3 regions of the Mesorhizobium sp. AA23 genome follow, and region 3 is predicted to be linked to each of the others. Evidence: predicted binding sites of a transcription regulator. Region 3 holds the regulator's gene; each other region holds the start of a gene.
The links. The regulator PhoB, encoded in region 3, activates phosphate uptake and scavenging genes when phosphate is short. The targets are predictions, from matches to a motif close to TGTCATNNANCTGTCAT.

Region 1 (9,735 bases), on a different contig from region 3:
GGCCATGATGTGAAGTCCCTCCCGTCACATGCTTTTGGGTCTATGGTAGCAGATGAGCGCTATTTGGCGACAAAGGTTTGACGACGCTTTAAGAAAATCGAACCGACGCTCACCCTGCGAGGAGAACGGATATGACCGACAGGATTACGGCGCTCGACCTGGCCCGGGCGGAGCTGAGCGAAGCGACGAAGGCTTATTTGGCCAAATGCGAGGAAAAGCTCGGCCTCGTGCCCAACGTGCTTCTGGCCTACGCCTTCGACGAGAAGAAGCTGCGCGCCTTCACCGACATGTACAACGAGCTGATGCTGGGCGAGTCCGGCCTGTCGAAGCTGGAGCGCGAGATGATCGCGGTCGCCGTTTCCTCGATCAACCAGTGCTACTACTGCCTGACCGCGCATGGCGCGGCGGTGCGCCAGCTTTCCGGTGAGCCCGCTCTTGGCGAGATGATGGTGATGAATTTCCGCGCCGCCGGCTTGCCCGAAAGGGAGACGGCGATGCTGGAATTCGCGGTCAAGCTGACGGAGGAGCCAGCCAAGATCGTCGAGGGCGACCGCGCCGCGTTGCGACAGGTGGGCTTCAGTGATCGCGACATCTGGGACATCGCCTCGACTGCCGCCTTCTTCAACATGTCGAACCGGGTGGCCGCCGCGGTCGACATGCGACCGAACCCCGAATACCACGCCATGGCAAGGTGAGGCTCACCGGCCTCACATTAGCAACGTCGAATTTCTCGTTGCCCGCCCCGCCGTTTGGGTCGATGATCAACGATTGCGGTTAGCCCGCGATGATTGCGGCTAGCTCGCATATCAACGATTGCGGCGTAGCCGCATATCGGATTGCGGCATAGCCGCATACCGCCAGGCGGCGCTGCCGCATCCCGGCTCGACGCCGCCGAAAGGGAGGAGAACATGGCGAAATTTCTCTATGTCTATCACGGCTCCGGCAAGATGCCGACCGAGGAGGCCGAGCGCAAAGCTGCGATGGATGCCTGGACCGGCTGGTACGACAAGCTGGGTTCGGCCGTGATCGACGGCGGCAATCCTGTCGGCATGTCGAGAACGGTGCTGCCCGGCGGCGCGGTCGAGAACAATGGCGGCAGCAATCCAACCGCCGGCTACACGATCGTCGAAGCGAAGGATATCGACGATGCCGTCGCCAAGGCCAGGGATTGTCCGATCCTGATGAACCCGGCCTTCAGCGTCGAGGTCGCGCCGATCATCGAGATGATGTAGCGCCAAAGCGCCCGAAGGTCGTCAGAGTGAAACACGGCGGGCGGCATACTCTTGCCCGCCCGCCGTCGCACGGCTAGAAGAGCCGATCCTTCCCGATTTCGAGTTTCACTTTGCCTCAGTAAACGCCGGTCTCGTCTACTCCCCGAAAGCACGCGCAGGCGCGCTTTGGCGGCGCCTGCATCATTTCATGTGTTCTTCAGGCGGCGGCTCGAGACCGGTTTGGCATTGCTGAGCCGCCGTCGCGCAATTGCGCGGGCGTCTGATTTTCAACCACTACAGCCTTTCGCCACACCGTGCCCGCATGGGCATCTCGGACATTGCCGCGCTGACGGACTTCCCGACGGGAAGGGCCTATCGGCATGTCTCGAACTTTGCGCATTCGCTGGGTGGTCGCGCCCGCAGTCGCGCCTCGACCTCTCATCAACTGCAATCGCTGCGGCGGCGTCAAACCTTACCAATGCAGCGGAAAGTTCCGCGTCAACGCCAACGGCAAGCGCATCGATGCCTGGCTGATCTATCGCTGCACCGACTGCGACAATTCCTGGAACCGAACCATTTTCGAGCGATGCAACCGTCGCGACATCGCACCGGCGCTGATGGCTGCACTGGAGCGCAACGATCCGACGCTGGTCCGACACTATGGCTTCGATGCCGTGGCGCTCAGAAATCGGGTCGGGCGGATCGAAGAATCTCCCGAAGTCACGGTGCGAAAGGAGCCGCTGGATGGCAGGCCGGAAGGCGCGACGGCGCTTTGGCTTGAGCTTCGGCTCGATGCCGCAACGCCCTTGCGGCTTGACCGCTTGCTCGCCGGCGAGCTCGGCATCTCCCGGTCGAGGCTGCAGGCCTGGGAAGCGCGGCGGTTGCTCGCCATCGAACCGTGCGGCGCCAAAGCCCTGCGCAGGCCGGTGCGCGACGGCATGGTCGTACGCGTCGACCTCTCCGGCGAGACCGGCCGTGACGCTGTCGTTTCGGCCGCATGTGCATGAAGTGAAAAGAGAGGGAGCGATGCCCCCTCCCTTGAGTAACTGCCTGGGCTAAAACCCTACGCCGCGCCCATCACCTTGGCCGACTTCTCGAAGCGCTTGCGCTCGTTCGGGTCGAGATAGAGCTTCCTGAGCCGAATGGTCTTCGGCGTCACCTCGACCAGCTCGTCGTCCTGGATCCAGGCCAGCGCGCGTTCCAGCGTCATGCGGACCGGCGGCGTCAGCTTCACCGCCTCGTCCTTGCCGGCGGCGCGGATGTTGGTGAGCTTCTTGCCCTTCAGCACGTTCACTTCCAGGTCGTTGTCGCGGGAATGGATGCCGATGATCATGCCCTGGTAAACCTTGACGCCCGGATCGATGATCATCGGGCCGCGATCCTCCAGGTTCCACATCGCATAGGCGACCGACTCACCCTGTTCGTTGGAGATCAGCACGCCATTGGTGCGGCCGGGCAGCTCGCCCTTGTAGGGCTCGTAGGCATGAAACAGCCGGTTCATCACGGCGGTGCCGCGCGTGTCGGTCAACAGTTCCGACTGATAGCCGATCAGGCCGCGGGTCGGCGCATGGAAGACAAGGCGCTGGCGGTTGCCGCCGGAGGGGCGCAGCTCGACCATCTCGGCCTTGCGTTCCGACATCTTCTGCACGACCACGCCGGCGTGCTCCTCGTCGACGTCGATGACGACTTCCTCGACCGGCTCCAGCAACTGGCCGTCATCGCCCTTCTGCATGACGACCCGCGGGCGCGACACGGCGATCTCGAAGCCTTCGCGGCGCATCGTCTCGATCAGCACGGCAAGCTGCAACTCGCCGCGACCGGAGACGAAGAAGGAATCCTTCTCCGGCGATTCCTCGATCTTGAGCGCCACATTGCCTTCGGCCTCGCGCAGCAGCCTGTCGCGAATGACGCGGCTGGTCACCTTGTCGCCCTCGGTGCCGGCAAGCGGACTGTCGTTGACCAGGAAGGACATGGTCACCGTCGGCGGGTCGATCGGCTGCGCATGCAGCGGCTCGCTCACGCTCGGATCGCAGAAGGTGTCGGCGACGGTGCCCTTCGACAGGCCGGCGATGGCGACGATGTCGCCCGCCTGGGCTTCCTCGATCGGCTGGCGCTCGAGCCCGCGGAAGGCGAGGATTTTCGAGATTCGTCCGGTCTCGATCTGCGTGCCGGCATGGTGCAGCACCTTGACCGCCTGGTTGGGCTTCAGCGAACCGGACTCGATGCGGCCGGTGATGATGCGGCCGAGGAACGGATTGGCCTCGAGGATGGTGCCGATCATGCGGAACGGACCGGGATGCACCGTCGGCGCCGGCACATGCTTGACGACGAGATCGAACAGCGGCGCAAGGCCATGGTCCTTCGGGCCTTCCGGATTTTCCGACACCCAGCCGTCGCGGCCCGAGCCGTAGCGGATGGGGAAGTCGAGCTGCTCGTCGGTCGCATCGAGCGCTGCGAAGAGGTCGAACACCTCGTTCACCACCTCGATGTGACGAGCGTCCGGCCGGTCGATCTTGTTGATGACGACGATCGGCCGCAGACCTACCTTCAGCGCCTTGCCGACGACGAACTTGGTCTGCGGCATCGGCCCTTCGGCGGCGTCGACGAGCACGATCGCCGAATCCACCATCGACAGGATGCGCTCGACCTCGCCGCCGAAGTCGGCGTGTCCGGGCGTGTCGACGATATTGATGCGGGTGCCCTTCCAGTCGACCGAGGTCGCCTTGGCCAGGATGGTGATGCCGCGTTCTTTTTCGAGGTCGTTGGAGTCCATGGCGCGCTCGGCGACGCGCTGGTTTTCGCGGAAGGCGCCGGACTGTTTCAGGAGTTGGTCGACGAGCGTGGTTTTTCCATGGTCGACATGCGCGATGATCGCGATATTGCGGAGGTTCATTGTCTGGTCTCGGGAGCGTTGCAGGCAGCAGGCCCGAAAGCGCCGCCTTTTTCGGTTGGGCGGCTCATACAAGGTTTTTCGCAATTGCGAAAGGGGAGGCCCCGCCCCAAATAAATGGTCACTGATTCTTAAACGTCTTGGTGTGAAATGATTCTGTTAACCAAGGGGGAACCTTTGAGGGGCCGGGCAATTTCATGTTCATGACCGATCAGATGTCCAGATTGCGTCCGGTTTTCGCGTGGGCAGCGCTTGGCGTGCTTGTTGCGGCTGGCGCCGCACAGTCGGCGGCTGCCCTGAGAGAAGCTGACCCCTCGCCCCGTGATGCCAAAACCGCGCAGCAGATGTTTGCCGACGCCCCGGACGGGGTCGACCCGATCGTCACCGGCCCGGTCAGCGCCGCCTTCAAGCAGCGCCAGAAGGCAGCCAACTGCGACACCGCCGTCTGGCCGAACATTCCCGCGACCTGCTATCCGGATTAATATTGCGACGGCTACCTGACAAAGGTGGCACTCCGGGACACCCCCCTGTGCCCTGCCGGACTGTCCGGCAGGGCACAGGGGGGTGCCTGGCGCCGACCCTAAGCCGACCGCACCGGATCGAGCGTGACCTTGTAGAGCTCGTTGTCGTCGCGATCCATCAGCCGCACCGTTAGCTGCTCGGTGGCGCCGGAAATGTCGACCAGGCCGAAGAACTGCAGGCCCGCTGATGGCGGCAGGTTCTGGCCCTGCTCGGCGCTCGGCGCCTTGATGAACTTCAGCTCGGGCCCGAAGGTCATGTCGAGATCGTTGGGACCGAAGGTGCCGGCGTGGATCGGGCCGGAGACGAATTCCCAGAACGGGTTGAAATCCTGGAACTGCGCCTTGTCCGGATTGTAGTAATGCGCCGCCGTATAGTGGACGTCGGCGGTCAGCCACACCGTGTTGGTGATGCCGGCGTTCTTGATGTAGCGCAGCAGGTCGGCGAACTCGAGCTCGCGGCCTTTTGGCGTGCCATTGTCGCCGTTGCTGACCGCCTCGGCTCCGGCCTTTTTGGCCGCGTCGTTCCAGACGACGAGGCCGAGCGGCATGTCGGCGGCGATGATCTTCCAGGTCGCCTTGGAATTCGCCAGCTCGCGCTTCAGCCACTGCGTCTGCTGCTCGCCGAGCATGCGCGACTTCGGCGTCAGCGTGTCCTCCATGTCGGGGCCGTTCGGGCCGCGATAGGAGCGCATGTCGAGGAAGAACACGTCGAGCAGCGGCCCGTGGGCGATCTTGCGATAGACGCGTCCCGGTTCCGAAGGTTCGTAGCGGATGGTCGTCATCTCATGGAAGGCGCGCGCCGCGCGGGCCGCCAGCACAGGGATGGATTTTTCCGTGTAGCGGTTGTCGGTCGTCAGGTCCTTCGAATCCGACCAGTTGTTCACCACCTCGTGGTCGTCCCACTGGTAGAAGGTCGGGCAGATGGCGCTAAGCGCGAGCACGTGCTTGTCCATCATGTTGTACTTCCACTGGTCGCGATACTCGTCCAGCGTTTCGGCAACCTTGCGCTTGCCGTCGATCATGACGACGTTCTTCCACTTGCCGCCGCCGGGCAGGTCGACCTCGTCCTTCATGGCGCCGTCGGCATAGATCGTGTCGCCGGAATGGAGGAAGAAGTCAGGCGTGTGCTTGGCGATGGTGGAGTAGGTCTTCATGCCGGTCTCGTCGATGCCCCAGCCCTGGCCGGCGGTGTCGCCCGACCACGCGAAGCGCACGTCGCGCTTCGACGCCGGCGCGGTGCGGAAACGGCCGACGATCGGCTCGGAGACGGCGTTGATGTCGGAAAGATCGGCGGCCGTCATCCGGTAGAAAATGTCCTGGTCGGCGGCGAGGTCGGTGAGCAGCCGCTTCACCGTATAGTCGCTGGCGGGCGAGGTATCGAGCGGCGCCAGCCTGACGGCGTCGGCGAAGCCTTCGGTGGTCGACACTTCGTACATCACGCGCGCCGGCCGGTCGGTGCGGGTCCAGACCATGCCGGAGGTGGCGTCGATATCGCCGGACTGGACGCCGTGGGTGAAGGCCGGGCGCTGATTGGCGCGCGAATAGTAAGGCAACGCGAGTCCGGAGGCGCCGACTAGGGCAAAGGCGCTGGCCGAGGTGACGAAAGCGCGGCGGGTTAACGAGAGCTTGTTCATGGCTGTCTCCGGATGGCGTTCAACGGGACCGCCAACCTCCGGCCTCAATGTTTCAGGCGCATATCGGAACCATGAAATTTTGATAACAGGTCACAGCTCTTCCCTTCTCCCCTTGCGGGAGAAGGGAAGTCGCGCTTTAGGCCGCCTGCGGTTCCGGCTCAAAAGCCGGCTTGCTCGTGTTGATCAAGAGCGAAATACAGGCCGCGGCTATGCCGGTCATGCCGGCGATCAGGAAGGCAAGCTCGTAATTGCCCTGCAATTCGCGCATCGTGCCGCCGAAGGCCGCCGCCGCCGCGGCGCCCACCTGGTGGCCAGCGACGATCCAGCCGAACACGATCGGGCCGCTGCGGTCGCCGAAAGCTTCGTTGGCGAGCCTGAGCGTCGGCGGCACTGTGGCGATCCAGTCGAGCCCATAGAGCACGGCGAAGATGATCAGGCTGACGGCCGAGAAGCCGGAATAGGGCAGATAGATCAGCGACAGGCCGCGCACGGCATAATAGACGCCAAGCAGCTTGCGCGGATCGAAACGGTCGGTGAGCCAGCCGGACAGCGTCGTGCCGATCAGGTCGAAGATGCCCATCATCGACAACAGCCCGGCTGCCTGCACCTCGCCGATGCCCATGTCGCCGCAAAAGGCGATGAGGTGCGTGCCGACGAGGCCGTTTGTGGTGAAACCGCAGACGAAGAATGTGGCGAACAGGTACCAGAACACCCTGGTTCCCGCGGCACGGCGCAACGTGTTCAGCGTATGCGCCAGGAAATTGCCTTGCGCGGCCGGCGACACCGGCGGCACGTCGTCGGCATCGGCCCCATAACGCACCTGGCCGATGGAAGCCGGGCGCTCCGGCACCAGCAGAAAGACCAGCGGCACGAGAGCCGCCGTGGCAATGGCGATGGCAACGGCGACCGGCTTCCAACCTCCCGACTGAGCCAGCGAGGCGAGCAGCGGCAGGAACACCAGCAGGCCGGTCGCGCTGGAGGCGGACATCAGCCCCATCACCAGGCCGCGATTGGTCTTGAACCAGCGATTGACGATGGTGGCGCCGAGCACGGTCGCGACCGCGCCCGAGCCGATGCCCGAAAATACCCCCCATGTGATCAGCAGATGCCACGGCTTGGTCATCAGCAGGCTGAGCGCTGTGGAGCCCGACATGATCAGCAGCGCGGCAAGCAGTGTGCGGCGTAGCCCGATCCGCTCCATCAACGCCGCGGCAAATGGCCCGGTGAGGCCATAGAGGAAGATGCCGACCGCGGCGGCAAGCGAGACGACATCGCGCCGCCAGCCGAAGCTCTCTTCCAGCGGCAGCATCATGACCGCCGGCGCGGAACGGAGTCCGGCGGCGATCAGCAGGCAGAAGAAGATGACTGCGACGACGACGAAGGCGTAGCGCTGGCCAAAGGGGCGGGAATGAGCTATCATGTTACTGACCGGTACGTTGCAGTGGAGCGGCGCCATTCATACGTACCGGTCAGTAACATTGTCAAGCGAGTTTGTTGAATGCCATCGGACAAAAAAATTGAAGCGTCGATCAGCGGAGCCGGCACGGCACCGGCGCCGAAGGCTGCCGACAAGATCCTCGACGTGGCGCGCGACCTGTTCTATCGCGAAGGCATCCGGGCGATCGGCGTCGACGAGATCGTCAGGCGCGCCGGCGTCACCAAGCCCAGCCTGTACCGGACCTTCCCGTCCAAGGACGAACTCGCCGCTTCCTATCTGCGCAAGTACGACCTCGAATTCTGGCAGCGGTTCGACGACGCCGTGGACGCGCATCCTGGCAACCCGCGCGCGCAGATCATCGCTTTCCTCACTCGCGTCGGCAAACGCACGCAGAGGCCGGACTATCGCGGTTGCGGCATGACCAATGCGGCGGTCGAATATCCCGAGCACGGCCATCCTGCGCGGGTGGTGAGCGAGAACAACAAGCAGGAATTGCGCCGGCGCCTGCGCGCCATGGCGGCCGCGATGGGTGCGAGTGATTCCGACACGCTGGGCGATGGGCTGCTGCTGCTGATCGAGGGCGCCTATATCAGCGGCCAATTGTTCGGCCTCGGCGGACCGGCGGCATCAGTCGCCCGTAACGCCGATCTGCTGATTGAAGCCAGCTTGAAGAACTAGTGTCCGCTGCTTCGGCGCTTTTCCTGCAACGTCGGCTGTTGGCGAAACCATCGAGGAGAGCGCCCCTCTCCCCGTCGCTATACAGGGAGAGGATGCCGGCAGGCAGGTGAGGAGCAGCACCGGCCTAGACAATTGACCCTTCGCGCCAACCCAGCTTCCTAGGCTCACGCGGGTTTTAACGCTACGCTGCTGCACCAAACGGAGGTCTTCGGATGCGCGCCTGGCTTGCTCTTACTGCCTTTGTCATCCTTGGTGGCTCGGCCCATGCCGGCGACATTTCCAGCGACTATACCGACCTCGACTGGAAGAAGGACTGCGTGACCTACGCGCAATCGGAAGAAGGCGACGGCGACTGGGCGAACCTCGCCTGCGCCGGCTATCGCGGCTATCCGGTGCTGATCGGCTATGACGACGCGCGCGAGTCCGTCTACTACGGTTTTCCCTCCGACGACATGACCGCCATCTGGGAGAGTTTCTCCGGGTTCAACACCGCTGGGGCGAAGGTCGAGTGGCGCATCGAAACCAATGGCGACAAGGCGGTGCCCTTCGCCGTCATTCATCGTCGCGAGATCAGCAATCCCGAAAACGAAAACAAGCCGACCGAGGTGCTGGTCGTCGCCAAGGTCGCGCAGCCGGAGGAGCATGAGGGCTGCACAATCGGCCTCGTGCTCGCTACCGGCAACCCTCAGGCCAACGATCAGGCCCGCAAGCTCGCCGACCAAAAGGCGAAGGGTTTTGCTTGCGGCAAGGACAAGCGCGAGGTGATCGGCAACGTGCCGGACTTCGGGCGAGTAGATAACTAGAAATCAGAGGGTGTTCGACGAATGCGAGACGGCGAAGGTTGCGCATCCGTCATCCTTGGGCGGAGCAAGGAGCGAAGCGACGCGGCGCAGACCCAAGGATCCATGCCGTTACATCAAGGCGTTGCCACGGTGCAGTAATTCTGTTCCGTAACGATCTTCGCGCGACCTCACGGCATGGATCCCAGGGTCTCCGCGACGGAGCTGCGCTCCTGCTTCGCCCTGGGATGACGACGTTGAGGGCTCGCCCAAGCCCCATCGCCCAGCCGTTGGCTGCCGCTTACCTACTTGACCGCCTTCGCCCGTTCGATCGCCTCGACGATCATCTTCTTGGCATAGTTGGAATCGTGCCAGCCCTCGATCTTGACCCATTTGCCGGGCTCGAGATCCTTGTAGTGCTCGAAGAAGTGCTGCACCTGCTGGCGGGTGATTTCCGGCAGGTGCGTGTATTCGGTGACATTCTCGTAGCGCAGCGTCAGCTTCGGCGAGGGAACCGCGATCACCTTCTCGTCCTGGCCGGCATTGTCTTCCATGATCAAGACGCCGATCGGCCGCACATTGAT
Region 2 (9,735 bases), on a different contig from region 3:
GTCGCGCCGGCCACTTCCTCGCCTTCACCCATCTCGCCGCAGCTATGTTATGGATGCGCTGAATGTCGATTCAGCCTAGTTTGCGGCGAGACTGTTCCCCGACAGGCCGGGCAGGGTAACCCGATAGACCAGGAAGGTGGTGTCGACATCGGCGCCATCCTCGGCCTTGTACGGGGCACCGACCTGGAAGCCGTCCTGGGTGAGAAAGTCGTTGTCGTTGGCGACGAACAGGAAATAGTCGTCAGGCAGCTTCGGGTCCAGCACGCTCACCAGCGACATCGCCTCCCACTTCTCCGAGAGGTTGTTCCTGTCGTTCGGCGCGCCGTTGTGCAGGCCGAAACGGCCGAGTTCGCCCTTGTCGTTGATGTCGATGAACGAGGTGAGCTTGGCCGGCGTCACCGACGGATCGAGCACGCCTTTCGGCGCAACCGGCTTGTCGGCGGCGTCGAATGGGCCGTTGGCGATATCGGTGGCCGCGGACAGGTCGACGATCTCGATCTTGCGGTAGACCGACTCGGCGTCCTTCAGCCCCTGGCCGTTGCCGCTGTCGCGTGCCAGCATCAAAAAGCTCTTGTCGGACAGCGCCACGATCTCGCTCTGCGCGGCCACTTTGATCTTGCCCTTGGCGTCCTTGAACACCGGCAGCGGTACGACATATTCGTGCGCCAGCTTGAGGTGGGCGAGGTCGGAGGCGTCATAGACCAGCGCGCGGGTGTTCCGGCGGGTCGAGCCGGAATCGCCGCCATCCTGGCGCGGCGCCGACTGCAGCACGGCGATCAGGAACTTGCCGTCCGGCGTCATCGACATGCCTTCGAGGCCTTGATTGTTCTGGCGGCCGGTCTCGGGATCCTTGGGATCCGGCTCGGCGGCACCCGGGCCAGGATTGTCGGAAGCGAAGTTCGGCTTGCCATGGCGTATCGGCACCAGGGCCGCCGGCGGCTGCGTCGCCGACATCAGGCGGCCGTCGGCCGAAAAGCGATAGATGTTGGGGCCATATTCGTCGGAAATGAACATGGTGCCGTCGGGCAGGCGCACGACCGCCTCGTCGTCGAGCGAAAGCTTGCCATTGTCGGCCTGCGGCAGGATCGGCATGTCGCCGGCAGCGGGGCGCACGCCGTTGAGCGGGTCGAGGCCGGTGGCGTCGGCGCCCTTGTCGTCGGTCAGGAGCATGGTGTCGACGAGCGTTGCCTTGACGCCCGACTGTTCCTGGCCGGCGGCGGGCGCCGCGCCCGGAGGGGTCGGGGTCAGCTCGATTGCAATGGTGTTCAAGCGGGGCCGGTAGTCGGTGGTGCCGGCGACGTTGTAGCCGCGGTCCGGCAGCAGCCAGAGCGAGCCTTTGTAGCCGGCGCCGTCACGCGCCCAGCTCTTGGCGTCGATTGCCATGCCGGAGCCCGAACCAAAGGTCTCGCCGAATTTGTCCTTCTGGCTGGCGGGGATGCGGCCAACGCAGACCAGCCCCTTGTTGACATAGCCAACACCCTCGGCGAGCGCAGGGCTCAGCACGGTGAACAGGGCGATTGCCGCGCCAAGCGCGACGGTTCGGTTGAGGTGCTTCATGATGTCCCCATGTGACGAGCAGAGCCGGAATGGCGTCACATCGGGTCTAGGACGCGAACATCATACTTGCGTGACAGGAGTGGGGCTCCTTCCTTCTCCCCATGTGGGAGAAGGTGGATCGGCGCGCAGCGCCGAGACGGATGAGGGGTGTTCCAGCGGAGCGAGACGTTGGCTTTCCCTGGAGCACCCCTCATCCGTCGCCTTCGGCGACACCTTCTCCCGCAAGGGGAGAAGGAGAGGGTGCTCAATCGCTCTCGCGCGCGACGAGCTCCAGCGGCCAGACTTCGCGGATCGTGCGTGGCCCCTCCGGACCGGCATGGGCCGGGAGTGACGCCAGCAGCATCTCGGCCAGCCGCCGGCCCATCGGCTCCAGCGCCGGACGGAAGGCGGTCAGCGTCGGCGAGAAGTAGCGGCAGAGCGGCGTGTCGACGATGACGATCACCGCGATGTCGTGGCCGGGCCTGATGTCCATCTCGGCCAGTGCCTTGCAGCCGCCGAGCGCCATCGCGTCATTGTTGAAGATGATGGCTGTCGGCCGGTCCTTGGAGAGCATGACACGCGGCGTCACCTGGTAGCCGCCGGTCTCGTTGATGAAGCCGTCGGCGATCAGGCCGGGGTCGACTTCGATGCCGTGCCGCTTCAGAGCCTTGCGGTAGCCGTCGAGGAACAGGTAGCCGAAGTTGAGATCAAGCGAAGGGCGGATGGCAGCTATGCGGCGGTGGCCGCGCGCAACCAGCCGGTCGACGGCTTCATCACCCGCCCTCTCGAAATCGATATCGAGCGAAGGATAGGTGTCGCCGCCGGATTGACTTCGGCCAAGCGTGGCGAAGGGAAAGCCGGCCTTGCTCAGATAGTCGATCCGATCGTCTTCCCGCCGTGTATTGGCCAACACGACCGCGTCGGCCCGGCGCGTCTCAACCACGCGGCGCAGCCGCTCCTGCTGATACTGGCCGGGCTCGCCCATGACGACCATCAGATCCAACTCATGCTCGGCGAGCCGCGCCTGCAGGCCGGTCAGGAACGGAATGAAGAACGGCTCGCCATATTGCTGGTCGCCGGGATGCGGTTGCAGCATGAAGGCGATCGAGCGGGTGGCGCCCTGGCGCAGGCTGCGGCCCGACTGGTTGGGCGAATAGTTCAGCTTCCTGGCCGCCTCGAGCACGCGCTGGCGCGTCTCCGCATTGACGTCGGCGCGGCCGTTCAGCGCGCGCGACACGGTGCCGATCGAAATGTTCAGGTGACGCGCGAGATCGTGGATGCTGGACGCCAAGGTAGGTTCTCCCCCTGACCTCGCTAGCACCGGCCGTCCTTCAGGCCAAGCAGTGCATGTCGATTTTCGCGAGCAGGTGATTGACATTCTACGCCATCGGGTGTGTTCTCGTAAACGTTTACGGAAAAACGTTTACGGTGAAGCCGGAAATGCCGTGACACTCGGCCTGGAGGGGCCGAGCGGAGGAGGAGCGCTGGATGATGAAGGTCGTCCTGGTCGGGTGCGGAGCCATGAGCAGGCAGTGGCTCGATGCCGCGAGGCAGATCGACGGGCTTGCCATTGCCGGCCTTGTCGATCTCGATGCCGATCGGGCGCAGGCGAGGGCGCGCGAGTACGAGCTCCCCAATGCCGTCATCGGCACCAGCCTCGATGCCGTTCTCGATCAGACCCGGCCCGATGCCGTGTTCGATGTCGTGGTTCCTGCTGCGCGGCGCCAGGTCGCGCTTTCGGCCTTTGCCCATAACTGCCATCTGCTCACCGAAAAGCCGCTTGCCGACAGCCCAGAAAATGCGCGCGCCATCATCGAAGCGGCGCGCCGCGCGGGGCGGGTCCATGCCGTGGTTCAGAACCGGCGCTATGTCGCCAATGTCAGGCGGATCCGGCGGTTCCTCGATTCCGGCGCCATCGGCAAGCCGACCAGCATCCATGCCGACTTCTTCGTCGCGCCGCACTTCGGCGGCTTTCGCGAGGAGATGCGCCACGTGCTTTTGCTCGACATGGCGATCCACACGTTCGACGCCGCCCGCTACATGGTCGCCGGCGAACCGGCCGGCGTCTATTGCCAGGAGTGGGAGCCTGCCAATTCCTGGTACCGTCAGGGCTCGTCGGCCAGCGCGGTGTTCGATTTCGGCGGCGGCAAGGTCTTCACCTATGCCGGCTCCTGGTGCGCGGACGGTTTCCGCACGAGTTGGGAAGGCAGCTGGCGCATCGTCGCCGAGCGCGGCAGCCTGTTGTGGGACGGGCATGACGGGTTGAAGGCCGAGGTGGTTGCATCCGGCCGCGACGGTATCATCGACAAGACCCAGTCGATCGAGGTGCCGGCGCTCGACGCGGCCGACAGAGTCGACGGCCATCTCGGCATCATCCAGGATTTCATGCGCGCGATCGAGACCGGCACCGAACCGGAGACGCGCGGCACCGACAACATCAAAAGCCTAGCCATGGTCTTTGGCGCCATCGAAAGCGCAGAGACCGGACGCCGCGTCGCAATCGCAAAGGAAACGCCGTGATGCCGAACCCGCTTCTCGACATCAGGATCGGCACCATGGTGCGAGCCAATCTCGACGACCCGGCCGCCTATGTGAAACAGATCCTGCCGCTCGGCTTCGAGAGCATCCAGCCCTTTTTCTGGCAGACGCTGGGCGGCAAGGACCTAAAGCGCCTGGCGGGCGAAATCCGCGAAGCGATCGGCGATGCGGACGTCGCCGTCTCATCGATCGGCGTGTTCGGCAATCCGCTGGAGAACGGCGAGGTCGACCGCGGCGTGCTCGCGGCGTGGGAGACCGTCATCGACAACGCACATCTGTTCGGCACCACGATGGTCTGCGGCTTCACCGGCCGGCTGCGCGGCAAACCGCTGACCGACAGCCTGCCCCGCTTCCGCGAGGTCTGGGGGCCGCTGGCCAGGCGCGCCGCCGACAAGGGCGTGCGCATCGCCTTCGAGAACTGTGCGATGGACGGCAACTGGGCGAGCGGCGACTGGAACATCGCCCACAACCCGGACGCCTGGGAGCTGATGTTCAACGAATTGCCCGACGACAATCTCGGGCTCGAATGGGAGCCCTGCCACCAGCTCGTCTATCTGATCGACCCGATTCCGCAGATTCGCAAATGGGCGCCGCGTATCTTCCACGTCCACGGCAAGGACGCCACCGTGCGCTGGGACGTGATCCGCGAGCACGGCGTGTTCGGACGCCTGCCATTCGTGCAGATGCGCAGCCCCGGCTTCGGCGACAGCGACTGGACCCGGGTGATCAGCGAATTGCGGCTGGCCGGCTACAAGGGCGCCATCGACATCGAAGGCTGGCACGACCCGGTCTATCGCGGCGACCTCGAGATGACCGGTCAGGTGCGGGCGCTGGGCTATCTGAAGCAGTGCAGGGGAGGAGCCAGCTACCTGCCCAATCCGGTGTGAGGACCGGCCGGCGGGAGGAGCCGGCCACCAAGACTACGGCCGAAGCAATCGTCGAAACCCTCTGTTGCGAGGGACCAAAAGGGAGGAACGTGCATGAGCATCACGACGAGAAGGACTGTTCTGCGCTCGACCGTCGCGGCGGCTGCTGCGGCGCTCTGCGCCTCGATTTCCACCTTGCCGGCAAAGGCGCTTGACGCCCAATGGTGCAAGGACGTCCATATCCGCTTCTTCGTCGGCGGCGCCGAGGGCGACGCCTTCGGCACCATCGTCTACAATGGCGCCAAGCAGGCGGCGGCCGATCTTGGGCCGAAGGTCGACTACATCTTCTCCCAGTGGGATGTCGAGAAGATGGTGCAGCAATTGCGCGAGGCGGTCGCGGTCAAGCCGCAAGGCATCGCCATGATGGGCCATCCGGGCGATGCCGCGATCATGCCGCTGGCCGAGCAGGCGCATAAGGACGGCATCAAGATGATGTACCAGAACGTGCCGGTGCCGAAGGTGGTGGAAGCGTTCGGCGGCGGCTATGTCGGCGCGCAGCAGGAGCAGCAGGGCCGCGCGCTCGGCGCCGAGGCGTTCAAGCTCGGCAAGCTCAAGGCCGGCGACAAGGCGATCATGATCGGCCCGTTCGAGAACGAGAATCGCGGCGCGCGCGAGCGCGGCACGGTCGCGGCGCTGAAGGAGGCGGGCGTCGAGGTGATCCAGCTGTCCTCGCCGCCGAGCGGCGAATGGGCGTCCGACCCGAACCTTGCCATTCCGGTGATCACGGCGGCTCTGCTCAACCACCCCGACGTCAAGGCGGTCGGCTATCCCGGCGGACAGATGCTAGGCAACGTCGCCACCTATATGCAGGCGGCGGGACGCAAGCCCGGCGACATCTTCAACTTCGGCTTCGACACCAGCCCGCAGATCGTCGAAGGCTTCAAGGGCGGCTGGGTGCAGCTGACGGCCGACCAGCAGCCTTTCCTGCAGGGCTATCTGCCGATCTTGAGCCTTTGCCAGCAGGTGGTGCTGGGTCTGGCGCCGATGAATGTCGATACCGGCGCCGGCTTCGTCACGCCGCAGAATTACGAGATCGTCGCCGAGCTGGCCAAGCAGGCGCTGCGTTGACCTCCCAGGCGGTCGGTCGGGGTTGGGCCCGGCCGACCGGATCGCCGGCAAGCGGCCGATAACACAATTGGAAGCGAGGATCGCATGGGCGAACGCATCATCGAACTGCGCGATATCAAGAAATCCTACGGCCAGGTCTATGCGCTGGGCGGCGTCAACCTCAGCGTCGATCGCGGCGAGGTGGTCGGCTTGATCGGCGACAACGGCGCCGGCAAATCGACGCTGATCAAGATCCTATCCGGCGTGGTCAAGCCGACAAGCGGCGACATCCTCGTACGCGGCAAGCCGGTGACCGGATGGAGTGCCGCCCGCTCGCGCGATGCCGGCATCGAGACGGTCTTCCAGGACCGCGCTTTGGCCGTGCAGCAGACGATCGTGCGCAACATCTTCATGGGCCGCGAGCTGACCGGCTTCATGGGCTGGCTGAAAGTCAACAAGGAGATCGAGGAGGCAAGCCGGCTGATGCGCGAGATCGGCTTCACATCGAAAGTGTTCACGCCGCATTCCATCGTCGGCCAGCTCTCGGGCGGCGAGCGTCAGGGTGTGGCGATCGCGCGCGCCATCTACAAGCAGGCGGAGCTGATTATCCTCGACGAGCCGACGACGGCGCTGTCGCTGACGGAGACCGCCAAGGTCTTCCATTTCGTGCGCCAGGTGCGGGCGAGTGGCCGCTCGATCCTGTTCATCGGCCACAACATTCATCATGTCTTCGACATCGCCGACCGCTTCGTGGTGCTCGACCGCGGCAAGGTGGCGTTGACGGCTGACCGCAGCGAGGTCAAGTCAGCCGACGACCTCATCAACTTTATGGAAGAGATCGCGCATCCGGGTGGCCTGCCAGGGCTACACGAGGCGGGCGGAGCGGAGCAGAGAGCGTGATGAGCAAGGCCATGGAACCCGATCTGCAAACACCTCTGGGAAGAGCAAGCGGCCCGACAGAATCAGGCAAGCAGTGGAGTCATCCTTCCGATCACTGGCTGCGCGGCTTCGTCCTCGACAATCGCGCGGCGCTAGGCACGCTCGCCGTGTTCATCGTCATGATGGCGATCTTCATGATCGCCAACCCGACCGTCTTCACCACCTGGTATCTTTACAGCTCGGTGCTGACGACGCTTCCCGTCGCGCTGTTCGTTGTCGTGCCGCTGGTCTTCGTAGTCACCTGCGGCGAGATCGACCTATCGTTCCCGGCGACGATGGGTTTCGCCTCATGGGCCTTCGCGATCGTCGTGCAGGCCGGCTACGATCCGTTCCTCGGCATCGCCGCGGCGCTTCTCACCGGCACGCTGCTCGGCTTCCTGGTCGGATCGCTGGTGGTCTATGGCGGCCTGTCGTCGCTGATTGCCACGCTCGGCATGAACTTCCTGCTGCGCGGGCTGATCCAGATCATCAACGAGGGCAGGTCGACGGCGCTGACCAATCTGGCCGACAGCTCAGCTTACGCGATCTTCTCCAGCCAGCTCTGGGGCATCCCGGTGCAGATCTTCTGGGCGATCGCCTTCGTCGTGTTTTCGGCGCTGCTCTACAACCGCCACCGCTTCGGCGCCCAGGTCAAGGTGGTCGGCGACAATCCGGACAGCGCCAAGCAAATGGGCATCGACGTTCAGCGCGTCCGGGTCAAGGTGTTCGTCTTCACCGGCATCGGGGCGGCGATCGCCGGAACCTTCTCGGTGATGATCAACTTCACCTGGTGGCCGACGGCGGGCGACGGCTACCTGCTGCCGGTGCTGGCATCGGTGTTCGTCGGCGGCACGCCGACGTGGGGCGGTATCGGTACAGTGGTCGGCGGCGCGATCGGCGCGGTCACCGTGTCGTTCATCCAGACCGGCGTCGTCGCCGCGGGCCTCAGCGGCTTCTACGTGCAGTTCTTCAACGGGCTGATCATCATCCTGTCGCTGCTCGGCCACAAATGGAACCAGGCGCGGTATCGCTGAGAGGCTGCGGTTTTCGGACGGTAATCCGTTGGCGGCCGCCGCTCAAACGCTGGTGACAAACCCGTCCAGCACGCGTTTCTGGCCGGCCTTGTCAAAGTCGATGGTCAGCTTGTTGCCGTCGATGGCGGCAATGTTGCCGTTGCCGAATTTCTGGTGGAAGACGCGGTCGCCGAGCTTGAATGGCGAAGGTGTGTCGGCGACCGATTTGGCGACCAGCTCGCCTTCGATGGTGCGGCCTTTCACCGAGGTGCGGCCAGCGCCATAGCCGCTGTCGGTCTCGCCATAGCCGATGCGTTCGACCTGGTGGCCGGAGCGTGTGCCCCAGTTGCGGTCGGTCGCTTCGGTGCGGTTCGCCTGCGCGCGCTGCCAGCCGGGTGTTGCATAGGTGTTGGAGAAGCTGCCGGGTTTTTCCGCGCCGATATTGTCGAAGCGCGAGGCGCCGTAGGGATTCTGCCGGCCGCCGCCGCGGTCTGAGGCGAAGGAGCCGCCGCCATAGGGATTGCCATAGCCGCCATAGGAATTGCCGCCATCGGCGACATCGACATGGGCTTCCGGCAATTCATTGACGAAACGCGACGGAATGGTCGATTGCCACAGGCCGTGGATCTGGCGGTTTGAGACGAACCAGACGTGCAGGTTCTTTTTCGCGCGCGTCAGGCCGACATAGGCGAGGCGGCGTTCTTCCTCGAGGCCGGAGCGGCCGCCTTCGTCCAGCGCGCGCTGATGCGGGAACAGGCCTTCCTCCCAGCCGGGCAAGAATACGGTCTCGAACTCAAGCCCTTTCGCCGAATGCAGCGTCATGATCGAGACCGCATCGAGCGATTCGCCCTGCTCTGCCTCCATGACCAGCGCGACATGCTCGAGGAACGAACGCAGGGATTCATACTCCTCCATGGAGCGGATCAGTTCCTTGAGGTTCTCCAGCCGCCCGGGCGCTTCGGCCGAACGGTCGTTCTTCCACATGTCGGTGTAGCCGCTCTCCTCGAGGATGGTCTCGGCGAGCTCGGTGTGCGGCGTGGTCTCCAGCGCCTTCTGCCAGCGCTCGAAATTGGCCGCGACCTCGCGCAGCGCGGCGCGCGGCCTCGGCTTCAACTCGTCGCTTTCGGCGAGTGTCGCCGCGGCCTCAAGCATCGGGATTTGCATCGCGCGCGCGGTGTCGTGGATCTGGCGGATGGTGGCTTCGCCGAGCCCGCGCTTCGGCACGTTGACAATGCGCTCGAAGGCAAGGTCGTCGCCGCTGTTGGCGACGACGCGGAAGAAGGCCAGCGCGTCGCGGATTTCCAAGCGTTCGTAAAAGCGCGGGCCGCCGATGACTCGGTAGCTCAAGCCGAGCGTGATGAAGCGGTCTTCGAAGGCGCGCATCTGGAAGGACGCGCGCACCAGGATCGCCATATCGTTGAGGTTGTGCTTTTGCCGCTGGTAGGCCTCGATCGCCTCGCCGATGGCGCGCGCCTCTTCCTCCGAATCCCAGGCGGCATGGACATGCACCTTATCGTCCTCGGGGTCGTTGCGGTCGGTGAACAGCGTCTTGCCGAAGCGGCCCTCATTGTGGGCGATAAGATGCGAAGCCGCACCCAGTATATGCGCGGTGGAGCGGTAGTTGCGCTCCAGCCTGATGATGGTGGCGCCCGGAAAATCCTTGTCGAAGCGCAGGATATTGTCGACCTCGGCGCCGCGCCAGCCATAGATCGACTGGTCGTCGTCGCCGACGCAGCAAATGTTGACAGTGGATCGAC
Region 3 (9,735 bases):
CGACCCAGACTGGCCCGAAGGCGATGAGGCTTTTTTTCGAGCCTCGAAAAAATACTGATCTAACGCTAAAGCGCTGTCAACTGCAATTCTGACGGTTTTTGAGGTGGTCACGTACTTTTTTCGAGGCCCGCAATAAATAATGACAGTGCCGACCGCTTCTGCCACTATCGCGGAACAGTTCGGGAGGAGGCGCAGCCCGGTCCACCGAAACTTGTAAGACCAGGACGGTTCGGGTGCCGGCGTGCGGGACTGAACCGATCTGGCGCGTCGCCGAGTCCTGTGCATGATCGAGAGGCCGCGCTGACTGGGAGGAGACAAAAATGTCGGTCGGAATCCGCCACGACGATCTGCGTCGGCGCAACCGCGCCATGGTGCTCTCGGCCGTGCGCCGGGCCGGCCAGCCGTCGCGCACGGAAATCGCCGCGACCACCGGGCTCAGCCATTCGACCATTTCGGCGATCTCTTCCGACCTGATCCAGGAAGGCGTCTTGGCCGAGAGCAAGCCGAGCGAGACCGCGTCTCTGAAGCGCGGCCGGCCACAGGTGGGCCTCGCGCTCAAGCCGGAGGCGGCGGCGGTGGTAACGGTGGTGCTGTCGCTCAATTTCCTCTCGGTCGCCGTTATTGATTATGCGGGTCAGGTCATCGCCGAGGAGCAGCGCCGCCTCGATACGCTCACCATGCCGCGCAACGAGCTGATCGGCGAATGCTTGGCGATCGTGCGGCGCCGGCTGGACGATCCGGACCTCGACGTCGGCAGCGTCGCCCGCATCGCCATGGGCATCCAGGGCATCACCGATTCCCATGCCCGCGCCATGCTATGGTCGCCGATCACGCCGCTGACCGACATTCCCTTCGCCGACATCCTGGAAAAGGAATTCGGCATTCCGGCCACCATGGAAAACGACTGCAACATGATGGCTGTGGCGCTGCAGTGGCGCGATCCCCACCGCTATCGCGACAATTTCATCGCCATTCTGCTCTCGCACGGCATCGGCATGGGCCTGGTGCTGAAGGGCGAGCTGTTCACCGGCACACATTCGTCCGGCGGCGAGTTCGGCCACATGATCCATCGTCCGAGCGGCGCGCTTTGCCGTTGCGGACGCCGCGGCTGCGTCGAGGCCTATGCCGGCAACTACGCCATCTGGCGCAGCGCCATGAAGATGAGCGAGGACGCCGAGCCGGTCGATGTCGGCGACGCCGACATGCGGGCGCTCGCCGCCAAGGCGCGCGAGACAGATGGCCCGGAGCGCGAGGCCTATCGCCGGGCCGGGGAGGCGCTGGGCTTCGGCCTCGGCAGCCTGTTCGCGCTGATCGACCCGGCGCCGGTCGCCATGGTCGGCGTCAGCGCCGCCGCCTTCGACCTGATCGAGCCGGCGCTGCGCGAGGCGATCGCCCAGACCGCCGGCGGCCAGCATTCAAATTCGATCTCCTTCGATACCGAGCCGAACGAATTGCCGCTGATCCGCGAAGGCTGCGCCGTGCGCGCGCTGACCTTCGTCGACCAGGAGATTTTCGCGCCGGGCGTGCAGGCGAGAAGCGGCGCGGGGAAGAATGTCGCCTGAGGCCGACGAGTGCCTATGATGAAGAGCTACAAGAACCGGCTTGGCGTAACCTATTATCTGCCTGACTTCGGCCCTCCCGCTCGCTGGCTCATGAGTGTCACGCCTGGGGGCGCGGATTTGCCAACCCTGTACTATTTCGAATGCGATGCCGAGAATCTTGGTCGTCGGGCAATACACATATACGCCGATGGCCGCATGCTCCTCGCATATCCCGGAGGCCTCGACGGCGACCACTTGCCCGAGGGGGAGCTGCCTACGGTGGAAGAGGCCGAGCACGATGGTTTGCAAACCCGCGAGATTGCCAAAGCGGAGTTCGACGCGCTTTGGGCTGCACTGTCTCGCCTGGAAGGCACGGATGAACTCCAGGCCGGCGGCTAATCTTCCCTGATCGCGTAGCCCGCCCCACGGATGGTACGTATGACGTCCGGCATGCGGCCGTTGTTGACCGCCTTGCGCAGGCGGCCGACATGCACGTCCACGGTGCGCTCGTCGATATAGATCGTCTCGCCCCAGACATTGTCGAGCAGCTGGCTGCGCGAGAACACCCGGCCGGGATGCCGCATCATGAATTCCAGCAGCCTGAACTCGGTCGGGCCGAGCCGGATCTCGCTCTTCTTGCGGTAGACGCGATGCGATTCGCGATCGAGCACGATGTCGCCGACCTTGAGCACGCTGGACAGCACCTCCGGCTTGGCGCGGCGCAGCAGCGCCTTGACCCTGGCCATGAATTCCGGCGTCGAGAACGGCTTGACCAGATAGTCGTCGGCGCCGGTCGAGAGGCCGCGCACCCTGTCGCTTTCCTCGCCGCGCGCGGTCAGCATGATGATCGGCAGGCGTTCGGTCTCGGGCCGCATCCTGAGGCGCCGGCAAAGCTCGATGCCGGACACCGCCGGCACCATCCAGTCGAGCACCAGAAGGTCGGGCACATTCTCCTGCAGGCGGATCTCGGCCTCGTCGCCGCGCGTCACCACCTCGACCTGATAGCCCTCGGATTCGAGGTTGTAGCGGAGCAGCACCCCCAGCGGCTCCTCGTCCTCCACCACCATGATGCGTGGCGCGATCATTTAGCAGGCACCTTCGCTGTCAGGCCGCCGGCGCCGACATCGCCGTCTCGTCCTGCTTAGGACGATTCGCCGGCAATTGCGTGCCGGTCAGCACATAGTAGGCGTTCTCGGCGATGTTGGTGACGTGGTCGCCTATGCGCTCCAGATTCTTGGCGCAGAACAACAGATGCGTGCAAGCCGTGATGTTGCGCGGATCCTCCATCATGTAGGTCAGGAGCTCGCGGAAGACGGAGGTGTATTTGACGTCGATGCGCTCGTCGTCGTTGCGGAGCTTGGCGAGCGCCGTAGAGTCGCCGGCCGTGTATTCCTCGATCACGCCCTGCACTTGGATCAGCACCAGCTGCGCCATCGAATCGATGGAGTGCGAAAGGTCGCGCGGCGCGGCGCTGATGCCGACCGAGCCGACGCGCTTGGCGATGTTCTTGGCAAGGTCGCCGATGCGCTCGAGATCGCCGGCCATGCGGATGGCGCCAACGACGCTGCGCAGGTCGTCGGCCATCGGCTGGCGTTTGGCAATCAGCGTGATGGCGCGATCGTCGAGCTCGCGTTGGCGCGCGTCCATGATGGCATCGTCGGAGACCACGCGCTGCGCCAGCGCGTTATCGGAATTCAGCAGAGCCTTGGTCGACGCGCCGACCATCGAGCCGGCAAGATCGCCCATGTCGCGGATGAGCTGGCTGATCTGCCTCAGATCCTCGTCGAAGGAAGCGACCGTATGGGCCATGGTTATGTCCTCGTATGAACTCAGCCGAAGCGGCCGGTGATGTAGTCCTGCGTGCGCTTCTCGCGGGGCGAGGTGAAAATCTTTTCGGTCCGGTCGAATTCGATCAGCTCGCCGAGATACATGAACGCCGTCTGCCGCGAGACGCGCGCCGCCTGCTGCATGTTGTGGGTGACGATCACGATCGTGTAGTCGGCCTGCAGCTCGTCGATCAGCTCCTCGATCTTGGCGGTCGACAGCGGATCGAGCGCCGATGCCGGCTCGTCGAGCAGGATGACCTCCGGCTTCACCGCCACCGTGCGGGCGATGCAGAGCCGCTGCTGCTGGCCGCCCGAAAGGCTCTGGCCGCTGGCGTTGAGCTTGTCCTTGACCTCGTTCCACAGCGCGGCGCGCTTCAGCGCCTGTTCGACGCGATTGTCCATCTCGGCCTTGCTGATCTTCTCATACAGCCTGACGCCGAAGGCGATGTTCTCGTAGATCGACATCGGGAACGGCGTCGGCTTCTGGAACACCATGCCGATCTTGGTCCTGAGCAGGTTGAGGTCCTGCGAACGGTCGAGGATGTTCTTGCCGTCGAGCAGCACCTGGCCTTCGGCGCTCTGCTTCGGGTAGAGCTCGTAGATGCGGTTGAGCACGCGCAGCAGCGTCGACTTTCCGCAGCCCGAAGGTCCGATGAAGGCGGTGACGCTGCGCTCGGGCAGCGACAGGTTGATGTCCTTCAGCGCCTTCGACTGGCCATAGTAGAAGTTGAGGTTCTTGACTTCGATCTTGGCCTTCTCGGCGGTCGTCTCGGCTACGTTCAGGTCGGTGGACAACATCGGTTTCATCTGTCCTCTCTGCGTCCGGTAAGGCTGCGGGCGAAGATGCTCAGCCCGAGAACCGTCAGGGTGATTATCAGTGCGCCCGTCCAGGCCAGTTGCTGCCATTCCTCATAAGGGCTCAGCGCAAACTGGAAGATGGTCACCGGCAGGCTGGCCATCGGCGCGTTGAGATTGCTCGACCAGAACTGGTTGTTGAGCGCGGTGAAGAGCAGCGGCGCCGTCTCGCCCGAAATCCGGGCGATCGCCAGCAATATACCGGTGACGATGCCGGACAGTGCGGCGCGATAGGCGACCGAGCGGATCACTACCCAGCGCGGCGCGCCGATGGCGGTGCCGGCCTCGCGCAGCGCGTTGGGCACAAGGTTCAGCATGTCCTCGGTGGTGCGCACGACGACGGGGATCACCAGGATCGACAGCGCCACCGCGCCGGCGATCGCCGAGAAATGACCCATCGGCCGCACCATCAGCTCGTAGACGAACAGGCCGACAATGATCGATGGCGCCGACAACAGGATGTCGTTGATGAAGCGCACCACCGTCGTGAGGCGCGAGAAGCGCCCGTACTCGGCCATATAGGTTCCGGCGAGCACGCCGATCGGCGTGCCGACGACGATGCCGATCACGGTCATCACGATGCTGCCGTAGATGGCGTTGAGCAGGCCGCCGGCGTCGCCGGGCGGCGGCGTCATTTGCGTGAACACCGAAAGCGAGACACCCGAGAGCCCCTTATAGAGAAGGGCGCCGAGGATCAGCGCCAGCCAGACGAGGCCGATGCCCGCCGCTATGGTGCAAAGCGCCATCATCACGGCGTTCTTGCGCTTGCGGCTTCGGTGGAGCGATGCGGCTGTCGACATCGGTCAGGCTCCCGTGCGGCTATCGATGCGCAACAGCATGTAGCGTGCGAGCGCGAGGATGATGAAGGTGATGATGAACAGGATCAGTCCGAGCGCCACCAGCGAGGACGTGTAAAGCTCGCCGTCGGCTTCGGTGAATTCGTTGGCGATGGTCGCCGAGATCGTCGTGCCGGGCGCAAACAGCGAGGCGCTGATGCGGTGCGCATTGCCTATGACGAAGGTGACGGCCATCGTCTCGCCGAGCGCGCGGCCAAGACCGAGCATGACGCCGCCCATGATGCCGACCCGCGTATAGGGGATGACCACACGCCGGGTCACTTCCCAGGTCGTGCAGCCGATGCCGTAGGCCGATTCCTTCAGCACCGCTGGCACCGTGTCGAACACGTCCTTGGTGATCGAGGTGATGAAGGGCAGCACCATGATGGCGAGGATCAGCGACGACGTCAGCAGGCCGATGCCGTAGGGCGGACCGGCAAACAGGCTGGCGAGACCCGGTATGCCGTGGAAAAGATTGATGATGAACGGCTGTACCGTCGTCTGCAGGAATGGCGCGAAGACGAACAGGCCCCAGATGCCGTAGATGATCGAGGGAATGCCGGCGAGCAGCTCGACCGCTATGCCGATCGGGCGCCTGAGCGGGCGCGGGCAGAGCTCGGTCAGGAAGACGGCGATGCCGATGCCGATCGGCACGGCAATGAGGATGGCGATGGCCGAGGTGACGACGGTGCCGTAGATGGGCGCAAGCGCGCCGAAATTCTCGGTGACCGGATTCCAGGATTCAGTCGTCAGGAAGGAGAAGCCGAACTTCGATAGCGCCTCCCACGAGCCGGCGATCAGCGAGACCGCGACGCCGCCCAGAAGAACCAGCACGAGTATGGCGGAGAGGCGCGTGACCGTTCGGAAGATCGTGTCGGTCAGGGCGAAGCGGCGCACCGTCGCTTCCCTGGTCCGTATGGCGGACGATGTCACGGCTTCGGAAACGGCTGTCATTTGCCCTCGCATTTCGAAAGAGACAGGAGGGCGCCCGAGGCGCCCTCCTTATTCCGGAGGAATTACATGCCGGAGTAGAGCGGCTTGCCGTTGCTGTCGACGATGTCCTTGCTCCACATTTCCTCGACGCTCTTCACGACCGCGTCGGGCATCGGAACATAGTCCAGCTCGGCGGCCATGTCGTCGCCCTTGGCGTAGGACCAGGCGAAGAACTTGAGCGCTTCGGTGGTGGCCGCCGCATCGTCGGGCTTCTGGTAGACGAGGATCCAGGTCGCGGAGGTCATCGGCCAGCTTTCAGCACCAGCCTGGTTGGCCAGGATGACGCCGTAGCCAGGCTTGGAGCTCCAGTCGGCATTGGCTGCAGCGGCCGAGAACGCGGCAGCGGTCGGCTCTACCTTCTTGCCATCCTTATTGATCAGGTCGGTATAGGTGAGCTTGTTCTGTTTGGCATAGGCATACTCGACATAACCGATCGCGCCACCAGTCTGCGCGACGTTGTTGGCGACGCCTTCGTTGCCCTTGGCGCCGATGCCCACCGGCCACTCGAGCGCGGTATTGACGCCGACCTTCGACTTCCAGTCGGCGCTGACTTCGGCCAGATAGTAGCTGAAGTTGAACGTGGTGCCCGAGCCGTCGGAACGGTGCACGACCGCGATCGCCTGGTCGGGCAGCTTGACGTCGGGGTTGAACTTCTTGATCGCCTCGTCATTCCAGTTGGTGATCTTGCCGACGAAGATGTCGGCCAGCGTCGGGCCGTCGAGCACCAGTTCGCCCGGCTTGACACCTTCGAGGTTGACGACCGGAACGATGCCGCCCATCACCATCGGGAACTGCGCGAGCCCGGTCGACTTGAGATCCTCGCCCTTGAGCGGCGCGTCCGAGGCGCCGAAGGTCACGGTCTTGGCCTTGATCTGCTTGATGCCGCCACCGGAGCCGATCGACTGATAGTTGAGACCGATGCCGGTCTCCTTTTTGTAGACGTCGGCCCACTTGGCGTAGATCGGATAGGGGAAGGTAGCGCCGGCACCGGAGATGTCGGCCGCCATAGCGGCGGAGAGGGAAAGGGTGGATGCCGCAGCCATTGCAATCGCAACGGCCGCCGAGCGGATGAAATGTCTCATGTGGCCTGCTCCTGTTCGGAATATGGTCTTTCGGCAACCCTTTTCTGTCGGCGCCTGACGAGCGCAATAGACGTCGATTATTACAGTCGCATGACAGTTTCGTGTCAGCCCGGTAACGCCTGAACGGGGATGCCTTGGGGGGGCCTGCGGCCGCCATTTGCGGACCCAGCCGAAGTTTGCCGCCGGAATCAGTAGCTTGTCCGACTTTTGAATCAAAAATTATCCTGGCGGCCGGATCTCCGGCCGCCGGGAAATAAAATCCGGACGAGAGCGCGTTGCCTGTGCGCCAGAGCGGATCATGGCCTGGCCATCGCCGAAAACAGGTCCGTTGGGGTAGAGTCGACGCTGTTCCTTGCCGGCGGTCGCTGCTCCCGCCCGTAACCGAAGGGCGGAATCGACAGCAGCCATTGTCCTGACCTGGCCTTCGTTTTGTATGGTGCGATCACACCATATGTCTGCGTTGGACGCCCGCCGACGGACCTCGTCGATGACGCCGTGAACGGCCGCGCAGAAAGGCTGTTATCCGGCGCTGCGGCGGACTTCCGCGTCCGACCCGAGCCATCTTTCAAGCTTCTCGAGCAGCGCCTTCGGGCTGATCGGCTTCGGCAGGTAATCGTCCATGCCGGCTTCCAGGCAGCGCTCGCGGTCGCCCTTCAGTGCATGCGCGGTGACGCCGACGATCGGCACATGCGTGCCCATCTCGGCTTCGAGCCGGCGGATGGCCGCGGTCGCCTCCAGGCCGCTCATCTCGGGCATCGACACATCCATCAGGATCATGCGCGGGTTAAGCCTGCCGAAGGCGTCCAGCGCCTTGCGGCCGTTGCCGACGATTTCGAACTGGTATCCGGTCTCGCCCAGGATTTGCGTGAACACCATCTGGTTCACCTCGTTGTCCTCGGCGACGAGAATGTCGAGCCCGGCCTCCGCGCCGGCCAGGCGTGCACGGGCACGCGCCGGCGGCGGCTGCAGCAGGACGCGATCCGCCGCGGTCGCCTGCGCCGTGGACGCCTGCGGCGCGCCGGCCCCGGTCTCGACGTCGCCGGTCAAGGCCGGATGGATGGCCGCCGTGCTGTGGCGATGACGCTGGATGGTGGCGACCAGCGTCTCCAGCAAGATCGAGGAACGCGCCGGCTTGATCAGCTGCGCATCGATGCCGAGATCGCGGTAGGCGGCGCTGGCGAGCGACTGGTCGACCGAGGTCAGCATGATGATCGGCGTGTGCGCGAGGCCGGCGGTGTTGCGCACGATGCGCGCCATTTCGGCGCCGGTCATGCCCGGCATCTGGTAGTCGAGCACGACGCAGTCGACAGGCACGCCGTAGGCGGCAGCCGCAATCAGCACCTTCAGTCCCTCGGCGCCGCTTTCGGCCGCGCAGGAATCGAAGGTCCACGAAGCCATCTGCTCGCTGAGGATCGCGCGGTTGACGGCATTGTCGTCGACGATCAGCACGCGCGCGCCGGTCACGTCGACCGGCATGATCCGCTGCCCGCCTCGCTCGGCCCGCGGCAGCGTGACGGCGAACCAGAAGGTCGAGCCCTTGCCCTCGGCGCTGTCGACGCCGATCTCGCCGCCCATCAGCTCGACCAGCCGCGAGGTGATGGCAAGGCCGAGCCCGGTGCCCTCGTGCCGTCTTGTCGAGGAGGTGTCGACCTGGCTGAATTTCTCGAACACCAGCTTCAGCTTGTCTTCGGGAATGCCGATGCCGGTATCGGTGACCGAGATGGCGAGCTTCGTCCCCGACGGAACGCGCTCGCCGGTCACGTCGACCAGCACATGGCCCTTGTCGGTGAACTTCACCGCATTGCCGAGCAGGTTGGTGACGATCTGTCGGATCCGGCCGACGTCGCCGACGAACTGCCCGTCGAGCCCGGGCTGGACGCGAACGATGAGCTCGAGGTCCTTTTCCTTGGCGCGGGTCGACACCAGCGTCGCCACATCCTCGATCGCCTCGGCAAGGTTGAAGGGCGCCGGGTCGAGCACGAGCTGGCCGGCGTCGATCTTGGAGAAGTCGAGGATGTCGTTGATGATGGTGAGCAACGCGTTGCCCGATTTGACGATGATGTCGGTGAACGTCCTCTGCTTTGGGTCGAGGTCCGACTTTGCGAGCAACTCGGCCATGCCGAGCACGCCGTTCATCGGCGTACGGATCTCGTGGCTCATATTGGCGAGGAACTCCGACTTGGCGCGGTCGGCAAGCACGGCACGCCGGCGCGCCTCGCTGAGCTCGGCCTCGCGCTGTTTCAGTTCCGTAATGTCCGTGGTCGACCCGATCAGATAGAGCGAACCGTCGGACGCGATCATCGCGCCCTTGCGCGCGAACTGGTGACGCACGCTGCCGTCCGGCAGCGTCACCTGTTCTTCGATCTCCTGCGTCTCGCCGGTGCGCAGCACCGCCAGGTCGCCGGCGACGAAAGCTTCGCCGTCCGCGCCGAAGATCTCGACGTCGGTCTTGCCGATCGCCTCTTCCTTGCTGAAGCCGGTGAGATCGCACCAGCCCTTGTTGACGTAGAATTGCCTTAGATCCGAACGCTTCGCGTAGATCGACACCGGCACGTTGTCGATCAGGTTGCGGAACACCTCGTTCTCGCTCATGGTTTCCTTG

Region 1: the regulator PhoB is predicted to act here: its motif matches at 6,328-6,344, upstream of A9K66_RS15345 (alkaline phosphatase).
Region 2: the regulator PhoB is predicted to act here: its motif matches at 1,617-1,633, upstream of A9K66_RS10165 (esterase-like activity of phytase family protein).

What each region holds. Positions count from the first base shown of each region.
Region 1 is NZ_LYTP01000014.1:2,608-12,342, reverse strand. Features, by position in the region: gene A9K66_RS15375 (NAD-glutamate dehydrogenase) at 1-6, opposite strand, end outside; gene A9K66_RS15370 (peroxidase-related enzyme) at 132-695, shown strand; gene A9K66_RS15365 (YciI family protein) at 909-1,232, shown strand; gene A9K66_RS15360 (DUF1062 domain-containing protein) at 1,592-2,218, shown strand; gene typA (translational GTPase TypA) at 2,275-4,104, opposite strand; gene A9K66_RS15350 (hypothetical protein) at 4,299-4,583, shown strand; gene A9K66_RS15345 (alkaline phosphatase) at 4,682-6,256, opposite strand; gene A9K66_RS15340 (MFS transporter) at 6,393-7,676, opposite strand; gene A9K66_RS15335 (TetR/AcrR family transcriptional regulator) at 7,755-8,372, shown strand; gene A9K66_RS15330 (hypothetical protein) at 8,585-9,175, shown strand; gene ppa (inorganic diphosphatase) at 9,457-9,735, opposite strand, start outside.
Region 2 is NZ_LYTP01000011.1:48-9,782, forward strand. Features, by position in the region: partial or broken gene A9K66_RS31130 (IS5/IS1182 family transposase) at 1-62, shown strand, start outside; gene A9K66_RS10165 (esterase-like activity of phytase family protein) at 76-1,557, opposite strand; gene A9K66_RS10170 (LacI family DNA-binding transcriptional regulator) at 1,802-2,827, opposite strand; gene A9K66_RS10175 (Gfo/Idh/MocA family oxidoreductase) at 3,025-4,056, shown strand; gene A9K66_RS10180 (sugar phosphate isomerase/epimerase) at 4,056-4,961, shown strand; gene A9K66_RS10185 (substrate-binding domain-containing protein) at 5,055-6,068, shown strand; gene A9K66_RS10190 (ATP-binding cassette domain-containing protein) at 6,153-6,947, shown strand; gene A9K66_RS10195 (ABC transporter permease) at 6,947-7,999, shown strand; gene A9K66_RS10200 (UvrD-helicase domain-containing protein) at 8,042-9,735, opposite strand, start outside.
Region 3 is NZ_LYTP01000001.1:486,702-496,436, forward strand. Features, by position in the region: gene A9K66_RS02310 (ROK family transcriptional regulator) at 321-1,562, shown strand; gene A9K66_RS02315 (hypothetical protein) at 1,578-1,940, shown strand; gene phoB (phosphate regulon transcriptional regulator PhoB) at 1,937-2,626, opposite strand; gene phoU (phosphate signaling complex protein PhoU) at 2,646-3,350, opposite strand; gene pstB (phosphate ABC transporter ATP-binding protein PstB) at 3,371-4,174, opposite strand; gene pstA (phosphate ABC transporter permease PstA) at 4,171-5,022, opposite strand; gene pstC (phosphate ABC transporter permease subunit PstC) at 5,026-6,012, opposite strand; gene pstS (phosphate ABC transporter substrate-binding protein PstS) at 6,075-7,133, opposite strand; gene A9K66_RS02350 (response regulator) at 7,653-9,735, opposite strand, start outside.